Regions from separate parts of the Niveibacterium microcysteis genome, predicted to be linked through region 3. Evidence: predicted binding sites of a transcription regulator. Region 3 holds the regulator's gene; each other region holds the start of a gene.

Region 1 (3,273 bases), 670 kb from region 3:
GGACTTGGGCCGAATTCGGATCAACCGTGGCGGCTTTGTCGATCAGTTCGATGGCCCCCTTCATGTCGCCAGAGGCTTGCCGGGCGTCCGCCCCTGCGACCATCGCGGAGCCAAATTTCGGATCAAGTGCCACCGCGCGGTCGAAGGCGCGCGCTGCAGCCCGGTAGTCACCCCGTGCCGCTTCCGCCTGGCCGAGCCCGTAGTACGACAACGGGTTCTCCGGCGCCAGGCGCACCGCCTCATTCATGGCGCGCGCTGCGTCGGCCGGGTTCTGCTTCGCGAGCAATGCCATCCCGAGGCCAAAGCGCGCGCCAGCATGGTCTGGCTTCAGTTCTGACGCCTTTCGGAACGCCTCTGCCGCGAGATCCGGTTTGTGAAGGACGTTCAGGTACAGCTCACCCAGATCCAGTTGAGGGGCTGCCGCAGTGGGGCCGGCTTTGGCGGCTTCGAGCGCAAAACGCTCGGCCTCTTTCCACTGTTTCGTGGCCATGCTCAGGCGCGCCATGGCGACCAAGGAGTCCACAGATTGCGGGGCGACTTTGTAGGCCTTCTTCACCCAGTCGCTGGCCTCAGCGTCCTTGTGCTGCAGGCGTGCGATGTCCGCCAGCCCAAGCAAGGGCAGGGGATTGGCGGGTTCCGCCTTCGCGGCTTCACTGAATAACTGCCTCGCCTGGTCGTACTTCCCTTCGTTCAACGCGTCGTAACCCTTATCGAGCGGCGTTGTTGCCTTGGCGGCCGAGCGCGGCTGGATGTCGAGAAAATTATGAATCGGCGTTGCGAGCGATGCGAGTGGCGTCAGGGTGGCGAGCAAGACGGCGAGATGGCGGAGTTTCATTTGTTGGCGGGAGGCTGGACACAAAAAAAGAATACCCCTTTCCGGAAACCGGAAAGGGGTACTTGTGCGTGCTGCAGCGAAAACTTACTTCGCGCGGCGACGGCGTGCAGCTGCCAGACCGGCAAGGCCCAGACCAGCCAGCGCGAGGCTGCCCGGTTCCGGAACATCGCCACCCGGCGGGATGAACACACCACCCGAGGCGCCGAAGCCGAAGATGAAGGTGTTCGGCACACCAGTCGTCGGGCCGCCGGCTACGTTGGCTTGGCCGTATGAGTAGATGCCGATTTCGACGTCGGATGCGTCGCCATCGACCATGCGGCGAGCGAGGTCTGCGTCGGCTTCAGTCCCCGCAGCACCGTAGTAGGTGGTGAACTTGATCGTTTCACCCGCGCCAACCGCTGCGAAGTTGAAATCGAACAGCGCGCCGTGGTCATCCGGGCCACAGTCAGTGAAGTTCGCATCGTCTTGTGCGCATGCAGTCGCGCCAAGTACGCGGTGGCTTGAGGCCAGCGGGTTCGAAGACGAGAAGCCGTCGCGCGTCGTGTGCAGCAGGTTGCTGCCGTTGGCGATACCCAGCGCGCCCGGCACGCCTTGGATCGTCACAAATTCGCTGAAAGCGGTCGGGTAGATGTCCCAGTCCATCACGCGGCGATAGCGCAGGTCACCCGATGCAATCGCGAAAGTCTGCAGGTTCTTGATCGACACGTCGTCAGCGTAGAGCGCCGAAGTCGTGGAAATCGGATGGTAGTTGTGCGTCACTTCCAGAATCGCGGCGCCCGAAGCGTTCAGCACGCGCGACACCGAGATGGCGGTCGATGCCGTGGAGGTGAAGGACACCAGGCTCAGGCCGCCAGTGCCGACGGAGGTGTTCTGGTAGCCAGCTACACCGGTCGAAGCAATCGCAGCACCCCAGCCTTCGCAGGTGCAGCCGTACACCGTGCTGTCGCCGCCGGTAACGTTGTACTTGAGGCCGACGCCGCCGTAGTTCAGCGCGCCCAGGTCGTTAACGCCAAGGCTGACGGTCCCGTTGGTGATGACTGCGCCGGCGCTTGCGGCCGTCGAGATTGCAGCACCGCCGATCAGCAGGATGGCGGCAGCGAGTGATTTCATTTTCACGATTTAGCCTCGTTGTCGTTGGGTGGCAGGACGATGTCCTGACTCGCAGAGATTGAAGCAGGCTTCGTGCCAGCCGTCGTTTGGATTCTATCTAATTGAAATCGTTGATGGTTTTGTTCTGTTTGTCGGTTGCGACAAATGCGGTGTAAGAAAATCCGTCGACGCCCACGCGGCGGAGGTGGAGCCCTGGCGGTATCATCGCGGCCATATCGGACCCAGTTTGAAAGACGCCAACTGCGATGCGTTACAAGGATCTGCGCGACTTCATTGCGCAACTCGAAAGCCGCGGCGAGCTCAAGCGCATCGCCCATCCGGTGGATACACACCTTGAGATGACCGAGATTGCCGACCGCGTTTTGCGTGCGGGCGGTCCGGCGCTCTTGTTCGAGAACGCGCACACGCAGGGGCGTACGTGCGCGATGCCTGTTCTGGCCAACCTTTTCGGTACGCCGCAGCGCGTGGCCTATGGCATGGGCGAGGACGGTGACTGGAAGACGGCCTTGCGCGAAGTCGGCAAGTTGCTCGCCTTCCTGAAGGAGCCCGAGCCACCGAAGGGGCTTAAGGATGCCTGGGAGAAGCTGCCGATCTTCAAGCAGGTGATGAACATGTCGCCGAAGGTCGTCGGTTCTGCGCCGTGTCAGGAGGTCGTATGGGAGGGCAAGGACGTCGACCTGTCGCGTCTGCCGATCCAGCACTGCTGGCCGGGTGATGCTGCGCCCCTGATCACTTGGGGACTGGTCGTGACGCGCGGCCCGCACAAACAGCGTCAGAACCTTGGCATCTACCGCCAGCAGGTGCTCGGACCTAACCGGGTCATCATGCGCTGGTTGGCGCATCGAGGTGGCGCGCTGGATTTTCGCGAACATCAGCAAGCAAATCCGGGAAAACCATTTCCGGTTGCCGTGGTGCTCGGCTGCGATCCGGCGACCATCCTGGGGGCGGTGACGCCTGTGCCCGATAGCCTGTCCGAGTACCAGTTCGCCGGCCTGTTGCGCGGGGCGAAGACTGAATTGGTGAAGTGCCTCGGCTCCGAGTTGCAGGTTCCCGCGTCGGCCGAGATCGTGCTTGAAGGCGTGATCCACCCCGATGATATGGCGCCCGAAGGCCCCTACGGTGACCACACCGGCTACTACAACGAGGTATCGGACTTCCCGGTGTTTACGATCGAACGCATCACGATGCGCCGTAACCCGATCTACCACAGCACCTACACCGGTAAACCGCCGGATGAGCCGGCGATGCTTGGGCTCGCGCTCAACGAAGTATTCGTGCCGCTGTTGCAGAAGCAGTTTCCGGAGATTGTCGACTTCTATCTGCCGCCG
Region 2 (3,273 bases), 300 kb from region 3:
CGTGCCGGCGCCACCGCCGCGCCCGGCTTCTGGCTCGCGCTGTAGAAGGCCAGCGCCGCATGCAGCGCGCTGTCGTCCGGTGCACGCACCGGCTCCTCGACGCGCGTCGGCTGGGTGCTGCAGGCGCCCAGCATGGCCAGCAGCAACGCGGCGAGCGTCGCGCGCACCGCGCTCATCTCAGGCTTCATGCGGTAACTCCACGCGGAAATGCGCACCGCCGTCGTCCGGCAGCAGCGCGATGCTGCCGCCGTGCGCTTGCACCATCTCGCGCACGATCGACAGGCCGATGCCACTGCCGCCACGCGCGCCCTCCGGCTGACGGCTGCCCTGGTAGAAGGGGTCGAAGATGCGGCCGCGATCCTGCCGCGCAACGCCCGGCCCCTGGTCGATGCAATCCACCCACACGTTGCGCTCGTTGCGCCCGAGCACGAAGCGCACGAGGCCGCCGTTGGGGCTGAAGCGGATCGCGTTGGAGAGCAGGTTGCCGAACACGATCGCGAGCTTGCCGGCATCGGCCACGACGAAGGTGTCCGGCCCGCTCAACTGCACTTCGATACGGCGCGACTGGCAGGGCAGCGCCTGTTCCCGCATCACCGCCTCGATCACCTCGCGCAGCGAGAGCTTCTTGCAGTCGAGCCGGCGCGCGTCGAAAGCCGCCGCGTTGTAGCCGAGCAGCGCCTCGATCCGGGTCTGTAGCAGCACGCTGTTCTCGGTGAGAATCTTCACGACTTCGGCCTGCCCGTCCTGCAGGGGGCCGAGCACACGGTCCTCGAGGAGCGCGATGCCTTCGTGCAGCGACGCGAGCGGCGTCTTCAGCTCGTGCGACACATGGCGCAGCACCCGCTGGCGATCGGCTTCAAGCTCGGCAAGCCGGCTCCGCAGCCAATCGAGCCGCCGCCCGACGCGGCGCAGGTCGGCCGGGCCGCGGATATCCACCGGCGTATCGAAACGATTGGCGCCCAGGTCGTCGATGCTGCGCTCCAGTCGCCCGAGCGGACGCACCAGCCACAGGCCGAACACCAGCGCCAGCACGACACTGCCGGCCAGTGCGGCGAACACCTGCAGGCCGAGGCGCGCACGATTGCCATCCAGCGTATCGAGCAGCTCGCGGTTCTGGTGTTCCACCACCTGCTGCGCTGCGGTGGCGAGTTGTTCGTTGACGTCACCCAGCCGCTGCAAGCCTTCCTGCAGCGGATGCGCCGCGGTGTCGTCGAGCAGACCGGCCACCGCGCTGGCGGCGGACTCCCAGTCGGCGACATGGCCGCCGAGCGCCGGGCGCAGCGGCTGCAGCGACGCGAGTGCCTCGTCGCGCGCCTGCATGAAGCGGCCGCGCAAGGCCTCGTCGCGCAGCACACGGAACTGCCGCGCGCTGCGCGCCATGTCCACCGTGCGCTCGCCGACCAGTTGCGTCGCGGCCGTCACCTCCACCGCATGGGCCGCGGCGGCGCGACTTTCGGCCGCAAACGCTTCGAGCATGCGCACACCACGCCAGGCCGTGCTGCCTAGGAGCAGCGCGATCAGCAGGAAGGCGACAAGGAGAAGCTGGCGAAAGGAAACCCGGGACATCTGCGGCGAGCGTGGCCATCCACGGCGCGCCGCCGGTGATGCCAATGGAATCAGGAGCCGCGATCAGAACACGCATGCGCCCGCTTGACCAGAGGCAGCGACGCTGTCGTCACATCCCGACACACTTGAGTGCCGCAAGGCCAGCCGGATCGGGGCTTGCCACCGATTTTTGCGTCGCCGTGGAGCGACACTTTTGCGCCAATGGCACCGACAGGCTTCGATGATTATCGCGCAATCGCCCGGCCCGCCGGCACTGGCATGCAAACTGCATTGACGGCCCTGCCCATGCATCCGGGCGCATCACCGAACCGGCAGGAGTCCACATGATCGCCAAACCCAGCATCCTCGACCAGCACCGCGAATCCCGCAGCATCCGGCGCCCGCCGGCATCCGATTCCCAGCCGGGCGTACCCGAACCCTTCAAGCCCGCCCCCTTCCCGGCCACATCGAGCAGCCCGGTGGCGGATAACCGGCTGGTGGTGGGGCCGCGCGTGAAACTGAGCGGCGCGCAGATCCTCGATTGCGACACCTTGCGGGTGGAAGGCCATGTCGACGCCGCGCTGGAGAGCCGCGTGATCGAGATCGCCGCCGGCGGCAGCTTCAACGGCGCCGCACGGGTGGAGGCCGCTGACATCAGCGGCCGCTTCGAGGGCGAACTGCATGTGACCGGCCGCCTCAAACTGCGCGCGGGCGCGCAAATCCGCGGCAAGGTGCGCTATGGCAGCCTCGTGGTGGAAGCCGACGCCACGCTGTTCGGTGACGTCGCACCGGCGAGCCAGGCCGACAACGCCGCTACGGCAGAGCGCCCCAGCGCGCAGATCGCCTCGATCACGGCCTTGCTGGCCTGAGCCCCTGCGGCGCAAAGGCGCCGCTTCGCCGGCCCTTCATTTCAACATTTCTTGTAATATTGAACGATGGACAGGGACGACGCCGCTACGGTCTTCGAATCGCTCGCATCGGGCATCCGGCTCGATGTATTCCGGCTGCTCGTCCGGCAAGGGCCGGCCGGCATGGTGGCGGGCGATCTTGCCAGCGCGCTCGATATCGCGCCGAACAAACTCTCCTTCCACCTGAAATCGCTGCTGCATACCGGGCTCGCCACGGTTGAACAGGAAGGGCGCTTTCAGCGCTATCGCCCGAACATTGCACGGGTTGCCGAGCTGGTTACCTACCTCACCGCCGAATGTTGCGGCGGCCGACCCGAGGCCTGTGCGGATCTGCTTACCACCCCCTGTTGCCCCGACGCCCCGGACGAAATCGATGCACACCATGACGCGCACCCCTGACACCGCCAAACCACCCACCCCCATGAGCGCCTTCGAGCGCGGCCTCAGCCTGTGGGTCTTTCTCTGCATCCTGGCCGGCATCGCGCTCGGCCAGCTGTTACCCGGCGTGTTCCAGGCCATCGGGCGGCTTGAGTTCGCGCAGGTGAACCTGCCGGTCGGTCTGCTGATCTGGGTGATGATCATTCCGATGCTGGTGAAGGTGGACTTCGGCGCGTTGCACGAGGTGCGCCAGCATGTGCGCGGCATCGGCGTGACACTGTTCGTGAACTGGCTGGTGAAGCCCTTCTCGATGGCGCTGCTCGGTTGGCTCTTCATCCGCCAGCTGTTCGCGCCGCTGCTGCCGGCCGACCAGATCGACAGCTACATCGCCGGGCTGATCCTGCTCGCCGCCGCGCCCTGCACCGCGATGGTCTTCGTGTGG
Region 3 (3,273 bases):
CCTGAACCAACGAGGCACATTGGCGATGAGCGGCGACGAGCTGAAGGCCCGCGCGCTCCGAACGCTGGCGCAGCGCGAACACAGCCGGGCCGAGTTGGCGCGCAAGCTGGCCGCGCACGGTGAGCCGGACGCGGTCGAAGCGGTACTCGACCGGATGAGCGAACTGGGCCTGCTGTCCGACAGCCGCTTTGCCGAAAGTTACGTGCGCAGCCGTGCCGGCCGGCTCGGCCAGCGACGCATCCAGCATGAACTCGCACAGCGCGGCGTGGATCCGGAAACGATCTCCGAAGCGCTGGCGAGTGAGTTGGGCGAGACAGAACTGGAGCGCGCCCGTGCAGTGTGGGCGCGCAAGTTCGGCAGTACGCCGGGCGATGCAAAGGAATGGGCGCGCCAGGCGCGCTTTCTGACCGCCCGCGGGTTTTCCGCGGAGGTCGTGAGAAAAGTGTTGAAAGAGCCGTTCGATGAGTCTGCTTAAGGTAGGCGGTCTATCCAAGCGCTACAAGGCACGCACTGTCGTGCGCGATGTCGGCTTCGAAGTCGGCAGCGGTGAGGTGGTCGGCCTGCTCGGCCCCAACGGCGCCGGCAAGACGACGTGTTTCTACATGATCGTTGGCCTGGTGCGTGCCGACGGCGGCACGATCACCCTCGACGACAAGGAAATCACCCACCTGCCGATCCACAAGCGGGCGCATCTGGGCTTGTCCTACCTGCCGCAGGAAAACTCGGTATTCCGCAAGCTCACGGTGGCCGAGAACATCCTCGCGGTACTTGAACTGCAGAAGCTGCCGAAGGACAAACTCGCCGCGCGGCTCGATGAGCTGCTGGGCGAGTTGGGCATCACGCACTTGCGCGATGCAACCGCGATGTCCCTCTCGGGCGGCGAGCGGCGGCGGGTTGAAATTGCCCGCGCGCTGGCCACCAACCCGCAGGTGATCCTGCTCGACGAACCCTTCGCCGGCGTCGACCCGATCGCGGTGATCGATATCCAGAAGATCATCCGCTTCCTGAAGGATCGCAACATCGGCGTGCTGATCACTGATCACAACGTGCGCGAGACGCTGGGCATCTGCGACCGCGCCTACATCATCACCGAAGGGGTGGTGCTCGCCAGCGGCCGCCCCGACGAAATCGTCCAGAACGACAAGGTTCGCGAGGTTTACCTCGGCGAGCATTTCCGACTCTGATCGCGCAACCCCCACGATGAAGCCCTCGCTCCAGCTCCGCATCTCCCAGCAGCTCGCGCTGACCCCGCAGCTGCAACAGTCGATCAAGCTGCTGCAGCTATCGACACTGGAGCTCAACAGCGAAATCGAGCGCATGCTGCTCGAGAACCCCTTGCTCGAACGCGAAGACGCCGAGTCGGACCCGGAAGCCTGGGGGCAATCCGCCACCACGCCGAGCGGCGACGAACGCACCGACACCGCCAACGATGCGGCGGCCGAAGCGGCCGAGACCTCGCCCGAACCGAGCGAGCCGAGCTTCGACGATGCCGGCAGCTATGACGACGGCCCCACCGAGTGGTCCGGCGAAGGTGGCGGCAGCGGCAATCGCGACGATGACGACGAAACGGATTTCCAGGAATTCCGTGCTGCGCAGACGAGCCTGCGCGACCACCTGGATGAACAAGTTGCCCTGATGCCGCTGTCGGACCGCGATCGCGCGCTGCTGCGCTTCATGATCGAAGCGCTCGACGACGATGGCTATCTGACCCAGCCGCTCGACGAACTGCTGGAGCTGTTGCCGCCCGAGTTTGAAGTTGACGTCGACGAGCTGCAGATCGCCCTCGCGCACCTGCAGAACCTCGATCCGCCGGGCATCGGCGCACGCTCGCCAGGCGAATGCCTGAAGCTGCAATTGCGCCTGCTGCCTGAGAGCGCTGCGCGTGAAGCCGCGATCATCATCGTTGAGCAGCATCTGGAGCTGCTGGCCGCGCGGGATTTCGTGCGACTCAAGCGGCATCTGGGTTGCAGCGACGAAACGCTGCGCGAGGCGCACCAGCTCGTTTGCAGCCTCGATCCGCGCCCCGGTGCGCGGTTTGCCGCAATCGAGACGCGATATGTGATCCCGGATGTGATCGTGCGCAAGGTGCGCGGCCACTGGAGTGCGACACTGAACCCGGACGCGATGCCCAAGCTGCGGATCAACCAGCTCTACGCCGGAATCCTGCAGCAGAACCGCGGCTCGGCCGGATCGCTGGCCGGGCAGTTGCAGGAGGCACGCTGGATGATCAAGAACGTGCAGCAACGGTTTGACACGATCCTGCGGGTATCCCAGGCAATCGTTGACCGCCAGCGGCAGTTCTTCGATTATGGGGACGTGGCAATGCGTCCGCTGACACTGCGCGAAATCGCGGAGCAGCTTGATCTGCATGAGTCGACGATCTCTCGGGTGACCACGCAGAAGTACATGGCCACGCCAAGAGGTATCCTTGAACTGAAGTATTTTTTCGGCAGCCACGTCGCCACGGATTCTGGCGGCGCGTGTTCAGCTACGGCGATTCGTGCGCTGATTCGCCAGCTGGTCGCGGCAGAGGATCGCAAAAAACCGCTATCCGATGCGCGGATTGCCGAGCTTCTCGGCCAGCAGGGGATTGTCGTTGCGCGACGAACCATCGCAAAGTACCGCGAGTCGCTCAACATCCCGCCGGTCAGCCAGCGCAAGATGATCTGAGAGGATAAATCATGAACCTGAACATCACCGGACACCATCTCGAAGTTACCGCCGCGCTCCGCGACTACGTAACATCGAAACTGGATCGCGTGATTCGCCACTTCGATCACGTCACGAGCGTTAACGTGATCCTGTCGGTGGAAAAGCTGAAGCAAAAGGCGGAAGTGACGGTACATGTACGCGGCAAGGACATTTTCGTCGAGAGCATTGACGAAGATTTGTATGCCGCAATCGACGCCATGACGGACAAACTGGACAGGCAGGTTCTCAAGCACAAGGAAAAGTCCTACGATCACGGCCACGAGGCGCACAAGCGCCAATCTGCAGAATCGTAATCACGGTCGCTCTAGTGAATCCCGGCGCGTAAGCTTGCGGAAAGCCCCCGCGCCGAACATGAGCTGACCCCGGATCTGCGCGCCTTCGGGCGCGCAGTGCATTTCTGAACCCCAAGCATGAATCTCATCGCCCCGCTGCTGCCGCCGTCCAATGTGCTCGTCGATCTTGAGGCGAGCAGCAAGAAGCGCGTCTTCGAACAGGCTGGCCTGCTCTTCGAAAACCATCAGGGACTCGCGCGCAGCGCCGTCTACGACGCGCTTTTCACGC

Evidence for each region. Region 3 encodes sigma-54, which starts transcription at its own class of promoters, with help from an activator protein. Its sites were predicted from a motif close to TGGCACGCTTNCTGCTNA; they were not measured.
Region 1: the regulator sigma-54 is predicted to act here: its motif matches at 2,006-2,023, upstream of JY500_RS22085 (PEP-CTERM sorting domain-containing protein).
Region 2: the regulator sigma-54 is predicted to act here: its motif matches at 1,821-1,838, upstream of JY500_RS21260 (bactofilin family protein).

What each region holds. Positions count from the first base shown of each region.
Region 1 is NZ_CP071060.1:821,580-824,852, forward strand. It holds gene JY500_RS03830 (tetratricopeptide repeat protein) at 1-835, opposite strand, end outside; gene JY500_RS22085 (PEP-CTERM sorting domain-containing protein) at 920-1,945, opposite strand; gene ubiD (4-hydroxy-3-polyprenylbenzoate decarboxylase) at 2,191-3,273, shown strand, end outside.
Region 2 is NZ_CP071060.1:4,679,872-4,683,144, forward strand. It holds gene JY500_RS21250 (hypothetical protein) at 1-188, opposite strand, end outside; gene JY500_RS21255 (sensor histidine kinase) at 178-1,566, opposite strand; gene JY500_RS21260 (bactofilin family protein) at 1,890-2,414, shown strand; gene JY500_RS21265 (ArsR/SmtB family transcription factor) at 2,481-2,852, shown strand; gene arsB (ACR3 family arsenite efflux transporter) at 2,836-3,273, shown strand, end outside.
Region 3 is NZ_CP071060.1:155,910-159,182, reverse strand. It holds gene recA (recombinase RecA) at 1-5, shown strand, start outside; gene recX (recombination regulator RecX) at 26-475, shown strand; gene lptB (LPS export ABC transporter ATP-binding protein) at 462-1,184, shown strand; gene JY500_RS00700 (RNA polymerase factor sigma-54) at 1,201-2,670, shown strand; gene hpf (ribosome hibernation-promoting factor, HPF/YfiA family) at 2,682-3,005, shown strand; gene ptsN (PTS IIA-like nitrogen regulatory protein PtsN) at 3,123-3,273, shown strand, end outside.